Regions from separate parts of the Arthrobacter sp. UYEF20 genome, predicted to be linked through region 2. Evidence: predicted binding sites of a transcription regulator. Region 2 holds the regulator's gene; the other holds the start of a gene.
The links. The regulator HrcA, encoded in region 2, represses chaperone genes, less so after heat shock. The targets are predictions, from matches to a motif close to TTNGCACTCGNNNNNNNCGAGTGCNAA.
Positions count from the first base shown of each region.

Region 1: the regulator HrcA is predicted to act here: its motif matches at 4,292-4,318, upstream of ABIB26_RS07145 (FmdB family zinc ribbon protein).

Region 1 is NZ_JBEPNP010000004.1:277,984-284,350, reverse strand. Features, by position in the region: gene ABIB26_RS07170 (SDR family oxidoreductase) at 1-747, opposite strand, end outside; gene ABIB26_RS07165 (hypothetical protein) at 847-1,812, opposite strand; gene ABIB26_RS07160 (GNAT family N-acetyltransferase) at 1,976-2,596, opposite strand; gene galU (UTP--glucose-1-phosphate uridylyltransferase GalU) at 2,602-3,519, opposite strand; gene ABIB26_RS07150 (5-formyltetrahydrofolate cyclo-ligase) at 3,629-4,267, shown strand; gene ABIB26_RS07145 (FmdB family zinc ribbon protein) at 4,407-4,670, shown strand; gene ABIB26_RS07140 (NADPH-dependent F420 reductase) at 4,734-5,378, opposite strand; gene ABIB26_RS07135 (glycoside hydrolase family 15 protein) at 5,552-6,367, opposite strand, start outside.
Region 2 is NZ_JBEPNP010000005.1:114,856-121,222, reverse strand. Features, by position in the region: gene dnaJ (molecular chaperone DnaJ) at 1-1,038, opposite strand, end outside; gene hrcA (heat-inducible transcriptional repressor HrcA) at 1,143-2,156, opposite strand; gene ABIB26_RS07870 (DUF3097 family protein) at 2,396-3,244, shown strand; gene ABIB26_RS07865 (DUF4870 domain-containing protein) at 3,374-3,793, shown strand; gene hemW (radical SAM family heme chaperone HemW) at 3,854-5,092, opposite strand; gene lepA (translation elongation factor 4) at 5,135-6,367, opposite strand, start outside.

The DNA.
Region 1 (6,367 bases), on a different contig from region 2:
TCGCTCCTCGGGGACCAGGTTCAGGCCCTCCCGCAGGTATTTTCCCATCGGGCCCGGCAGCGGCAGCCGCACCAGGTGTCCCCGGGATCCACTCGCCTGCTGCCATTCCCGCGCCAGTTCTGCCATCCCCGCGATCTCCGGGCCCCCGATGGTCCGGACGCGGTGCCGCACGCCCGCTGGCGGCTCCAGCGCGGCGTCGAGCAGGGCAGTGGCTACTTCGGAGGGCGAGATCGGCTGGAACCGGGCGCCCTTCACCACCGGGATCATCCGGACCCTGGAGCCGGCCGCGAACATCCTCGCCAGCAGCGAATGGAACTGCGTCGCCCGCAGCGCGACCGTCTCCAGGCCGGACCGCTCGTAAACCCGCTCCTTGGCCGCCTTCGAACGGTAGTACCCGAAACTGCTCTCGTCGCAATTGATGATGGACAGCACCACGGCCTTGGGCACCCTGGCGTCCCGGGCAGCGGCCAGAAGCCGAGCCCCGCCGTCGGCGAAGTTCTTCAGGGCCTTGCCCGACTTGCCCTCAAGACAGTCGATCACGACGTCGGCTCCGTCAAGTGCCGCTGCCAGGCCCTCCCCCGTGGTGACGTCGCCGCGGAAATACGCCGCGCCGTCGGGCCCTGCGGACGAACGGGACGACGGCGGGTTGCGGCTGAGGACGGCCACCGCGAGTCCGCGGGCAACAGCCTGGCGGACTACCTCGCGGCCCACCTGGCCGGTTCCGCCGGCCACACAGATTCGAGTCATGTCCCGAGGCTACCGCCAGGTACGCTCTCCGGGGCAGTCCCCGGCCACAGGAAAGCCCCGGGCAGCCGTGGTGGACTGCCCGGGGCTCGGACGAAGGATTCAGGCGCGGCGGCGCTGGAGGACGTCGTCGAGGTTGCTCAAGGCGCGCTGGCCCTTCCCGACGGGCTTCGAGTCGGCGTCGGCGCTGGGAGACGCGGACGATGCTGCCTGCTCGAGGCCCTGCTTGAGCGACGGCCTGCCGACAGCCTTGGGGGCCTCCGGCAGATCCAGCGGCTCGGGAGCTGCACGCTCCGCTTTGGGCGCTTCCACGTAGGTGGGCTTGGGAACTTCCACCGGATCCCAGCTGACGTGTTCAGACGCCGGCAACGCGGGACCCTGACCCGCGCGGACCGATTCGTCACTGGACGCCGCGGCCTCGGCCAGAGCGGCCTGCCGGAGTTCCAGGGCGGTGAGCGGTTTCGGGGCCGGCTCGGCCGACGCAGCGACGGCCTGGGCATCGAAGAGAGGACTCTCCGCCCGCTTCGCCGGCTCGCGGGGAACCGTCCGCTGCTGGGCGGACGGCACCGGGGCCGTTCTCGCAGGCTCGCTCATGGCGGACCGGAAAGCCGCTTTCACTTTACGTCTGCGGTCACGCACGGCGAGCCGCCGGAGCAACACGACGGCGCCGATGGCGCCCAGCAGAGTCACAGCGGGCAGCCAGGCGGAACCCAGGCCGAAGAGTCGCAGCGCTGCCGAGATGACACCTGTGAGCAGGGAGAGCAACCCTGCCAGCGCGAGGGCCAGGCGCCCGTAGCGGATCCTGAAGACCGGTCCCGGCGCCGCCGGTTGCCGGGCGCCGTCGAACTCTGTGGGACTCGCGGCAGGGACGGTGCGCTGTGTACTGGTCATCGGTTTCTCCTGCTGGGGCGTCATCATCATGACTTTCCCGGCTTGGGGGTCTGCTGTTGCTAGGTCGACGACATCCGCCAGGAGCTCGCCCGCAGGCTGCAACTGGTGGCGTCCGTTCCGGAGCACGTAGGGGGCCACCCACACGATCCAGAGCGCAACAGCAATGACAAGGATCACAGAGCTGCTAAGAGGGAAGTCCACAATCAAAACGGTATGAGCAACACGGCTGGCGGGCCCGCATTGTCCCCGGTGTGTCGCGAGGCAACCGGCAAATGACTTGATTTATGACGTTCCGGCCGGTCAGCTCGGGGGCCGGCCGGTCAGTACGGGGGCCGGCCGGTCACGACGGGCGGTCCTTGCGCCATCTGGCAACAAGGCCCTCGGGCACTTCCTCGGAGGTCAGCGCGAAGGTGCGGTGATCAGCCCATTCGCCGTTGATGTGCAGGAAACGCGGCCGGTAGCCCTCGTCCCGGAACCCGAGCTTCTCGACTACTCGCAGGCTGGGCGCGTTCTCGGGCCTGATGTTGATTTCCATCCGGTGCAGCCCGAGGGTGCGGAAGCAGTAGTCGGTGGCCAGCGCTACGGCGGTGGGGGCAATGCCCTGGCCGGCCCGCTCTTGGTCCACCCAGTAGCCGAGGGTGGCCATCATCGCCGACCCCCAGACTATGGAGGACACCGTCAGCTGGCCCACCATCAGCGGCTCCCGGAAACCGGGCGTCCTGGACGTGATGACGAACGGCAGTGCGGAGGCCTGGGCGGCCTGGGCCTTGAGGGAGCGCACCATCTGCCGGTAGTCGGGCAGACCGCCCCCCGGAATCGGATTCGACGCCTCCCAGGGGGCCAGCCACTCGCTGTTGCGGGAGCGGACTTCCGTCCACTCCTTGCGGTCCCGGTACCGGATCGGGCGCAGCACGATGTCGCCGCATTCCAGCGTCACCGGCCAGTTGAAGCTGCCCCCCACGGGAGTTACTTGGTCAGGCTGGAGGTGAGGCTGGAGGCGAACTCGGGCAGCCATTCACGCAGGCCGGGGCCCAGGTCCTCGCTGTCGCAGGCGAGCTGAACGCAGGCCTTGAGGTAGCTCAGCTTGTCGCCGGTGTCGTAGCGGCGGCCGCGGAAGACGACGCCGTACACTCCATAGCCTTCGCCGTCACCGGCAGCGAGTTCCTGAAGCGCGTCGGTGAGCTGGATTTCCCCGCCACGGCCGGGCGCGGTGCGTTCCAGGACCTCAAACACCGCCGGGTGGAGGACGTAGCGGCCGATCACGGCCAGGTTGGACGGAGCGTCCTGAACATCGGGCTTCTCCACGAGGTGGTTGATCCGGACGTACTCTTCGCCCTGGATCGCATGGACGTCGGCGCAGCCGTAGGCGCTGATCTGGGAGGGGTCCACCTCGATCAGCGCCACCACTGATCCGCCCGTCTTGGCCTGGACTTCGATCATGGTGCTGAGCAGCTCGTCACGGGCGTCGATCAGGTCATCGCCCAGCAGGACAGCAAACGGCTCGTAGCCCACGTGCTGCTTTGCACGCAGGACGGCGTGGCCCAGGCCCAACGGATCGCCCTGGCGCACGTAGTGGATGTCGCCGAGGTTGCTGGCGGCCTGGATGGACTCCAGCTTGGCGGTGTCCCCCTTGGCTTCGAGGGTGGCCTCCAGCGTGGGGACGCGGTCGAAGTGGTCTTCGAGCGCACGCTTGTTTCGGCCCGTGATCATCAGGATGTCGCTCAAACCGACATTGACGGCTTCCTCGACGACGTACTGGATGGCCGGCTTGTCAACGACGGGAAGCATTTCCTTCGGCATGGCCTTGGTGGCCGGAAGGAACCTGGTGCCGAGGCCCGCAGCGGGGATGACGGCCTTGCGGACGGAAGCGATTGGTGTAGTCACTCGACTAATCTAACGGAGGTACCAAACTTTCGGTAATTAGCTACAGCCGCAATGAGCCCGGACGACGCCGCGGCTCGGCACGGGACTGCAACAGGTGGAGGGCCGGGCATTGAAGGCATCAAAGGAAGAGATCCGCGCCAGCCACCGGACGCGGCGCGCCGGGCTTTCACCGACAATGCTCGACGCCGCGGGTGCAGCCATTGCCAGGCACGGCCTGACGTGGGCAAATAAACTCGCCGGCGGCGGGACGGGAACCTTCGCGGCCTACCTGGGGGTGGGTAGCGAACCGCCAACCCTGCCGCTTCTGTCGGCCCTGCACGACGCCGGACACCATGTATTGCTGCCGGTCTGCGAGCCGGGCCTCGAACTGAGCTGGGTGTACTGGACTCCGGCATCCGGTTTTGTCCGCAGCCGCTACGCGCCGATCCGGGAACCCGTCGGGGAACGCCACGGGCCGGAGATCATGCAATCCGCCCTTGGCATCGTCCTGCCGGCCACCGCCGTGGACTTCTCCGGCAACCGCATCGGCCAGGGCGGCGGCTACTACGACAAGTTCCTCGCGCGGCTGGCGTCGATCTGGCCCGGCCACAACCAGCCGGACGACGGCGGAGGGCCTCCTCTTGCGCTGCCTACCGCCGCAGTCGTTTACGACGCCGAGGTGCTGCCCGCCAGGAGCATTCCGGCGGAGTCGTTCGACCGGAAGGTGTCCGCCGCGCTGACCCCGGGCGGGCTGATCCGGCTGCTCTGAAGCCACATTCCCGGGATGATAGAATTAGCACTCAGGCCCTGCGACTGCTAAGGGACGGAACCCGTCGATAGACATATCGGCAGTGTTCCGGACCTTGACGGCACGGGACCTGCTCGTTTGTCCCTGAGGAGGATTTCCAGTGCCCACGTATGCATACGCCTGCAAGGACTGCAGCCACGCCTTCGAGATCGTGCAGCCGTTCACCGACAACTCGCTGACGTCCTGTCCCGAGTGCCAGGGGAGCCTGCGCAAGAAGTTCAACAGCGTCGGCGTCGTCTTCAAGGGCTCCGGCTTCTACCGGAACGACTCCCGCGACACCAAGGGCAGCTCCGTGCCCCCGGCAGCGGCCCCCGCTGCGACCCCGGCGGCAGCTCCTGCCCCCGCACCCGCCGCCGCGGGCTAGGCAACCGCCGCCCGCTCCGGACCGGGCCTGAGCAGGATCGGTACGGAAATTCTCACCAAAGTATTAGAGGGCTGCCCGGGCCTCGTCGACGTTTAGCAGCTTTCCGCCGAGCCCGCCGTGCTGATGCAGGTCGCCCCTCATCAGCTCGATCCGGCCGGCCGCCTCAAGGCCCCCGACCTTCACCGTATCGAAGCCGGACGCGCTGATGAGCCTCTCGGCGGCTTCGGCCGCAGTGTCGTCATCGGTTGCATAGAACAGAACCGCCCGCTCGGATGGCCGATTGGCCGCCGAGCCGAGGGCGTCAGCCCCCAGAGAGCCGAAGGCCTTCACGAAATGGGTGCCGGCTGGAAGCAGGCTTGAGACGACAGAGGCAGCCGATTCGCCCTCCGGCAGCGTATTGGTAAAGCCGCCTTGTCCATCGGGCCCGATCGGGTTGGACGGGTCGATGACCAACTTGTCGGTCAGTGCTTCCGACAGTTGGGAGATGAGTTCCTTCTCCGTGTCCAGCCATACGGCGAAGAGGACGGCGTCCGCCTGCGACACGGCATCGGCAACGGTTGCCGAACTCGCCAGCGCACCCAGTTCACCCGCCAACGAGTCCGCCCCGGATTGGTCGCTGGCCGCCAGTATGACCCGCTCGCCACCCTGAACAAGATTGCGCGCGACCCGGGAACCGATGTTGCCGATTCCGATAATTGCTGTTGCCATGGCAGCCTCCAGATTGTCGGTGATGACAGCAAGACTATGGCTGGATGTCCCGCCCGTAAATGGTGTCTGGCAAGCCTGCTGTGAGCCGGGGCGCCGGAGAGACTGCGGTTCAGGAAGGCAGGGGTGCCGAGCCCGGCCGTTATTCCCGGCGTCAGGTCTAGCGCTGCCGGCCCCTAAGCCTCTGCGTTGCCTGCGTCACGGAGCGCCAGCGCGGCCTGGACGAGGGCGGAGTGGGTCAGTGCCTGGGGAAAGTTACCGAGGTGGGTTTGACTGGCGGGGTCCATTTCTTCGCTGTACAACCCTAACGGCGTTGACCTCTGGAGCAGATCCGTGAAGAGCTCAGACGCTTCTGTGGGCCTCCCGCTGAGAGCCAAAGCCTGGACCAGCCAAAACGAACACGGCAGGAAGGCGCCTTCCGAGCCTGGCAGTCCGTCCTGGCCCGGAGGGTACCGATAGAGAAGCGGACCGCCTGCGGACAACTCTCGCCGGACTGCGTCGACTGTCCCTGTCACCCTAGCGGATGCGGCGTCTTCGAAGCCGAGCAGAGGGAGCACCAGCAGGGCTGAGTCAAGGTCGGCCGATCCGTAACTGCGCGTGTAGCTCCCCATGTCGGAGTTGAATCCCTTCCTCTTGATTTCCTGGGCCATGTCGTCCCGCACGGACTGCCACCGTTCCCGCTGCCGATGGCCCAGATGATGGCTCTCGCCGATGCGCAACGCCCGGTCCAAGGCGAGCCAGCCCATGAGTTTCGAGTGGACATGGTGGGCGGCGTCTCCGCGGATCTCCCAGATCCCGGCGTCGGGTTCCTGCCATCGGCGCGCCACGAAATCGGCGAATCCGCGCATCGTGCGCCACGTTTCGGAGTAGAGCCGGTGTCCGCTCAGTACGAGCAGCCACGCAGCATCCAGAACCCAGCCGTAGCCGTCGAGCTGGTGCTGGTTGGCGGCTCCGTTGCCCACCCGGACGGGTTTGCCGGCCGCATAGCCCGG
Region 2 (6,367 bases):
CGCGAGCTGGCGGAGCAGGTCCTCCTGGGCGGAGTCGAGCTTGCCCGGGGTCTCCACCTGCAGGTGGACCTTGAGGTCCCCGCGGCCGTAGCCGCGCAGATGGGTGACGCCGAGTCCGCGCAGGGTGATGACCTCGCCCGACTGGGTGCCAGCCTTGACGTCGATCTCCTGCTGCCCGTCAAAGGTATCGAGGGTGAGCTCGGTGCCGAGCGCGGCGGCGGTCATCGGGATATTCAGGCTCGCGTGCAGATCGTCGCCGTCGCGCACGTAGGTGGCGTCGTTGTTGACCCGGATCTCCACGTAGAGGTCGCCCGCGGGTCCGCCGGCGGGACCCGCCTCGCCCTGGCCGGAGAGCTGGATGCGGGTGCCGGTGGCGACGCCGGCCGGGACCTTGACGGTCAGGGTCCGGCGGCTGCGGATCCGGCCCTGGCCGGCGCACTCGTTGCAGGGATCCTTGATCACGGTGCCGAAGCCTTCGCAGCTGCCGCAGGGAGCCGTGGTCATGACCTGGCCCAGGATGGAGCGGACGGCACGCTGGACCTGGCCGCTGCCGCCGCAGATGTCACAGCGCTCCGGGCGGGTGCCCGGCCGGCAGCAGGAGCCGTCACAGGTGGGGCAGGTGACGGCGGTGTCCACCTCAAGCTTCTTGTTCACGCCGAACACCGCGTCGCGGAGCTCGATCCGGACGCTGATCAGCGCGTCCTGGCCGCGGCGGACCCGGGACGCCGGACCGGCCTGGCCGCCTGCGCCGAAGAAGGTCTCGAAGATGTCCTGGAACGCGAAGCCCTGGCCGGCGTAGCTGCCGCCGCCGAAGCCGTTGTCCGTGCCGTTCTCATTGCCGGTGGTGTCGTAGACCCGGCGTTTCTGCGGGTCGGAGAGCACCTCGTAGGCGTGCGTGACGGCCTTGAAACGGTCTGACGCGTCGTCGCCGGGGTTCACGTCCGGGTGCAGGGTCCGCGCAAGCTTGCGGTAGGCCTTCTTGATCTCTTCCCCCGTTGCTTCGCGGGAGACTCCAAGAACGTCGTAGTGGCTGCTCAAAGTTTGTATCTCTTCCTGGTTGTACTTCTGTTAGGGGCAAGAAGCCTGGCTGTTAGGGGCAAGAAGCCTGGCCAACAGCGGCGCGGCGGCCGCTGCCTGGGCGGTCAGGGCCCGAGGATCCTGGAAAGGTAGCGGGCCACCGCACGGACGGCGGCCATGGTGGTCGGATAGTCCATCCGGGTGGGACCCAGCACACCGACCTTGGCTGTGGCGTCCGGGCCGTAGCCGGTAGCCACCACCGACGCCTCCGCGAGCCCGTCGTACGGGTTCTCCCGGCCGATGCTGACAGTCACTCCGCGCGGGTCCGCTGCCATGTCGCTGAGCAGGCGCAGCATGACCACCTGCTCTTCGAGTGCTTCCAGCACGGGACCGATGCTCAGCGGGAAGTCCACGTTGGACCGGGCAAGGTTGGCTGTCCCGGCCATGACCATGCGCTCTTCGCGGCTGCTTGCGGCGAGGGCTTCGAGCCCCCTGGCCAGTGCCTGCGCTGCGCTGCGCCGCGCCGGCGGGCAGCTGACCACCACGGCCTGCAACGGCTGCGGCAGCAGGTTCAGCGGCGTCCCGGAGAGGCTGCCCAGGAACCGTGACCGCAGTTCCGCGACGGCCTCCTCCGGAAGGTCCTGGCCGACGTCGATCACCCGTTGCTCCACCTTGCCGGTGTCCGCGATCAGGACCGCCAGCACCTTCCGGGGCGCCAGCAGGACAAATTCGATATGCCGCACTTTGGCCCGGCTCAGATGCGGATACTGCACGACGGCGACCTGGTTGGTCAGCTGCGACAGGAGCCGCACCGTCCGGTCGAGGACGTCGTCGAGGTCATCGGACCCCTCCAGCAGCGCCTGGATGGCCCGGCGTTCCGCCGGGGAGAGCGGCTTGACGGCGGAGATCTGGTCCACGAACAGCCGGTAGCCCTTGTCCGTGGGAATCCTTCCGGAACTCGTGTGCGGCGCCGTGATGAGGCCTTCATCTTCCAGTGCGGCCATGTCATTGCGGATGGTGGCGCTGGACACGCCCAGATGGTGCCGTTCCACGAGGGCTTTGGAGCCGACGGGTTCCCGCGAATGGACATAGTCCTCCACGATGGCGCGCAGCACTTCGAGCTTGCGTGGTTCGCTCACGCCGCACCTCCAATCGACTGTCCCGCATCCGGTGCCGCCCGTCCGGCCGCGCCCGGGAGGCGGTCCGCACGGGGCGTGGTTAGCACTCGACATGCCTAAGTGCTAACCAGTCTAATATGAGTCGCCGCGTTGTTAGCATTGGATTCGCTCCAGGCGTCGTTTCCGGGGCCGGGGTTTTCGGGCACAGCCCGCCGTATCATTTCGAGCGCCAGGCAGTGTAAAAGAAGGCAGTGTAACAGATGTCATACCAGAACTGGGGCCCGCAGGACCTGTCCGCGCCCGCCAAGCCCCAGCTGCCCGAAGTCCCCGTGGAACGCGGAATGGTGCTCGAGGACGTGCAGTCCGGCTGGGTGGGGGCCGTCACCCGGGTGGAGAAGTCCGGCGGGATGCATGTGGTGGCCCTGGAGGACCGCCGCGGCAAGTCGCGGTCCTTCCGGCTCGGCTTCGGCTTCCTCCTGGCGGGCCAGCCGATCCGGCTGATGCCGCCGGCCCCGCGGCCTGCTGCGGCCGCTGCAGGCACCCGCACCGCCTCCGGCTCGGTCCGGGTCGAGGGCCGGCGCGCGCAGGTGGCCAAGGCCAGCCGGATCTGGGTGGAAGGCAAGCACGACGCCGAGCTGGTGGAGAAGGTCTGGGGTGACGATCTCCGGGTGGAGGGCATCGTCGTCGAGCCGCTGCACGGCATCGATGACCTCTCGGCCGCCGTCGCCGCGTTCCGGCCCGGCCCAGGACGCCGGCTCGGCGTCCTGGTAGACCACCTGGTCCCGGATTCCAAGGAGTCCAGGATCGCCGAGGCCGTGATGTCCTCCCCCGGCGCGGCCGGGAACGTGCTGATTGCCGGGCACCCGTACGTGGACGTGTGGCAGGCCATCCGTCCCGCCGTGCTGGGGATCGAGAAGTGGCCGGTCATCCCCCGGGGCGGGGACTGGAAGACCGGCATCCTGATGGCCTTCGGCTGGCCGCACAGCAGCAAGGAGGATGTCGGTCTGGGCTGGCAGAAGCTCCTCGGCGCCGTCCGCAACTACGCCGATCTGGAAGCCTCACTGCTGGGCCGCGTGGAAGAGGTCATCGATTTCCTCACGGTTCCCTGAGGGCCCGATCCTCGATTCGGCGTCCGAGCACGTATTCTTGGAGCGGTGGCTGCGCACCCTGCGCGGCTCCGGCACTACTGGCAACAACTTCCAGCAACGACGCATCACAGCAATCCGAAGGACTAAACCGTGGCAGAAGACGCACGCGAGCACACGGGCAATCAGGCCGGCCATGGCCAGCCCCCGTATCATGGCGTTCCCGCCAATGCGCTGCCCCTGACGGCCAGCGAGGACCGGCAGTGGGCCACGCTGGCGCACTTTGGCGGCATCCTCGGCTGCGTTCCTTCGCTGCTGATCTACCTGATCTTCAAGGACCGCGGCCCGTTCACGGCGCAGGAGTCCAAGGAAGCCCTCAACTTCACGCTGCCCCCGACGATCGCCGCCGTGCTCGCGAACCTGCTGGTCTTCGTGCCGGTGGTGGGAAACCTGTTTGCCGTCCTCGCCACCGTGATCTGGATTGCCGTCACGTGCTTCTCCGTCGCCGCGGGCATCCATGTCAACCGTGGCCAGCCGCACCGCTATGAGTTCAACCTGCGCTGGATCAAGTAGGGGCATCCCCAGCCCGGCAGCCCAGCAAGTCTGCCCGGCCCGGCTGGTCAGCTAGTCTGCTCAGTCAGGCAGGATCCGGCGGACCACGGCGTCGGCGAGCAGCCGCCCCTTGAGCGTCAACACCAGCCGGCCCTTGAAGGCCGCCAGCGGATCAACCAGGCCGTCGGCAATCAGCCCCGCCACGGCGTGCCGCCCGGTGTCCCCCAGGCCGCCCAGGCTCGGGATGTCCAGCCCGGTACTCAGCCGGGCTTCCAGCATGACGCGCTCCACGTTCCGGGTCTCGGAGTCGAGGGTTTCCCGTCCGGCAGCAGGCGAGAGCCCGGAACCCAGCCGGTTCGCGTAGGCCGCGGGGTGCTTCACATTCCACCAGCGGACGCCACCCACATGCGAGTGCGCCCCGGGACCGATCCCCCACCAGTCCTCGCCCCGCCAGTAGGCGAGGTTGTGGCGGCAGGCCTGTTCCGGCGTGCGCGCCCAGTTGCTGACCTCGTACCAGCCCAGGCCGGCAGCGGAGATGAGCTCGTCCGCGAGCTCGTACTTGGCGGCGTGGTCGTCGTCGTCGATTCCGGGCACCTCGCCGCGGCGGATCTGGGCGGCGAGCTTGGTGCCTTCCTCGACGATCAGCGCGTAGGCGCTGATGTGGTCGGGTCCGTAGGACAGCGCAGTCTCCAGCGAGTAGCGCCAGTCCTCGAGCGATTCCCCCGGGGTGCCGTAGATCAGGTCCAGGCTCACGGCGAGGCCCGCCTCCCGGGCCCACTGGACCACCTGCGGGACACGGCTGGGCGTGTGGGTGCGGTCCAGCACCTTCAGGACATGCGGGACGGCCGACTGCATGCCAAAGGAAACCCGGGTGAACCCGGCGTCGGCCAGCAGCTGCAGGGATTCGGGCGTGACGGAGTCCGGGTTCGCTTCGGTGGTGACCTCGGCCCCGGGCTGCAGACCCCACGCCGCGATGGCGGCGGTCAGGATCCGGCCCAGATCCTCGGCGGGGAGCAGCGTCGGTGTTCCGCCGCCAAAGAAGACGGTCCCGAGCGGCCTCGCGGGCAGGCCACTGTCCCGTAGCGCCGCGGCGGCGAAGTCGACCTCCGAGATGGCCGTGCTGGCGTAGGCGTCCTGCGAGGCGCCGCCGCCGAGCTCGGTGGCGGTGTAGGTGTTGAAGTCGCAGTAACCGCAGCGGACGGCGCAGAACGGGATGTGCACGTAGAGCCCGAAGGCCCGCCCGGCGGCGCCCTCCAGTGCCTGGGCCGGGAGGAGGCCGTCCGGCGGAGCCGGGTCGCCCAGGGGAAGAACGCTAGGCACGGGCCCGGCCCGCCTGCATGGGGACAGTCATATCCGGCACCGCTACTTCTTGGCCTTGTCCTTGGACTCGTCCGTGGTCAGGGCGGCGATGAACGCTTCCTGCGGCACTTCCACACGGCCCACCATCTTCATCCGCTTCTTGCCTTCCTTCTGCTTTTCCAGCAGCTTGCGCTTTCGGGTGATGTCACCGCCGTAGCACTTGGCAAGGACGTCCTTGCGGATGGCGCGGATGCTTTCGCGGGCAATGATCCGGGAGCCGATGGCGGCCTGGATGGGCACCTCGAACTGCTGGCGCGGGATGAGTTCGCGCAGCTTGCCAGTCATCATCACACCGTAGGCGTAGGCCTTGTCACGGTGCGTGATGGCGGAGAAGGCATCAACCTGCTCGCCCTGGAGCATGATGTCCACCTTGACCAGATCGGCCACCTGCTCGCCGTCGGCCTTCCAGTCCAGCGACCCGTAGCCACGGGTCCTGGACTTGAGGATGTCGAAGAAATCGAAGACGATTTCGGCCAGCGGCAGGCGGTACCGGATTTCCACCCGGTCCTCGGAGAGATAGTCCATGCCGCCCATCACGCCGCGCCTGCTCTGGCACAACTCCATGATGGCGCCGACAAACTCGTTCGGCGCAAGGATGGTGGCGGACACCATCGGCTCGCGGACTTCAGCGATCTTGCCGCTCGGATACTCGCTGGGGTTGGTGACGTGGATGATCTTCTTGTCCTCCAGCGTCACCTCGTATTCCACATTGGGGGCGGTGGAGATCAGGTCCAGGTTATATTCGCGTTCGAGCCGCTCCCGCGTGATTTCCAGGTGCAGCAGGCCGAGGAAACCCACCCGGAAGCCGAATCCCAGCGCGGCAGACGTCTCAGGCTCATACACGAGCGCGGCATCGTTGAGCATCAGCTTCTCCAGCGCATCGCGGAGCGCCGGATAGTCCGTTCCGTCCAACGGATACAGGCCGGAGAAGACCATGGGCTTGGCATCCGCGTAGCCGGCAAGGGATTCCGTGGCCGGCTTGGCGAGGTTGGTGACGGTGTCGCCGACCTTGGACAGGCGGACGTCCTTTACACCGGTGATGAGGTAGCCGACTTCGCCGACGCCGAGGCCCTTGGACGGGGTGGGCTCCGGAGAGCTGACACCGATCTCGAGGAGTTCGTGGGTGGCGCGGGTGGACATCATCTGGATGCGTTCGCGGGGGTGCAGCATGCCGTCTACCACACGCACGTAGGTGACCACGCCGCGGTAGGTGTCATAGACCGAGTCGAAGATCAT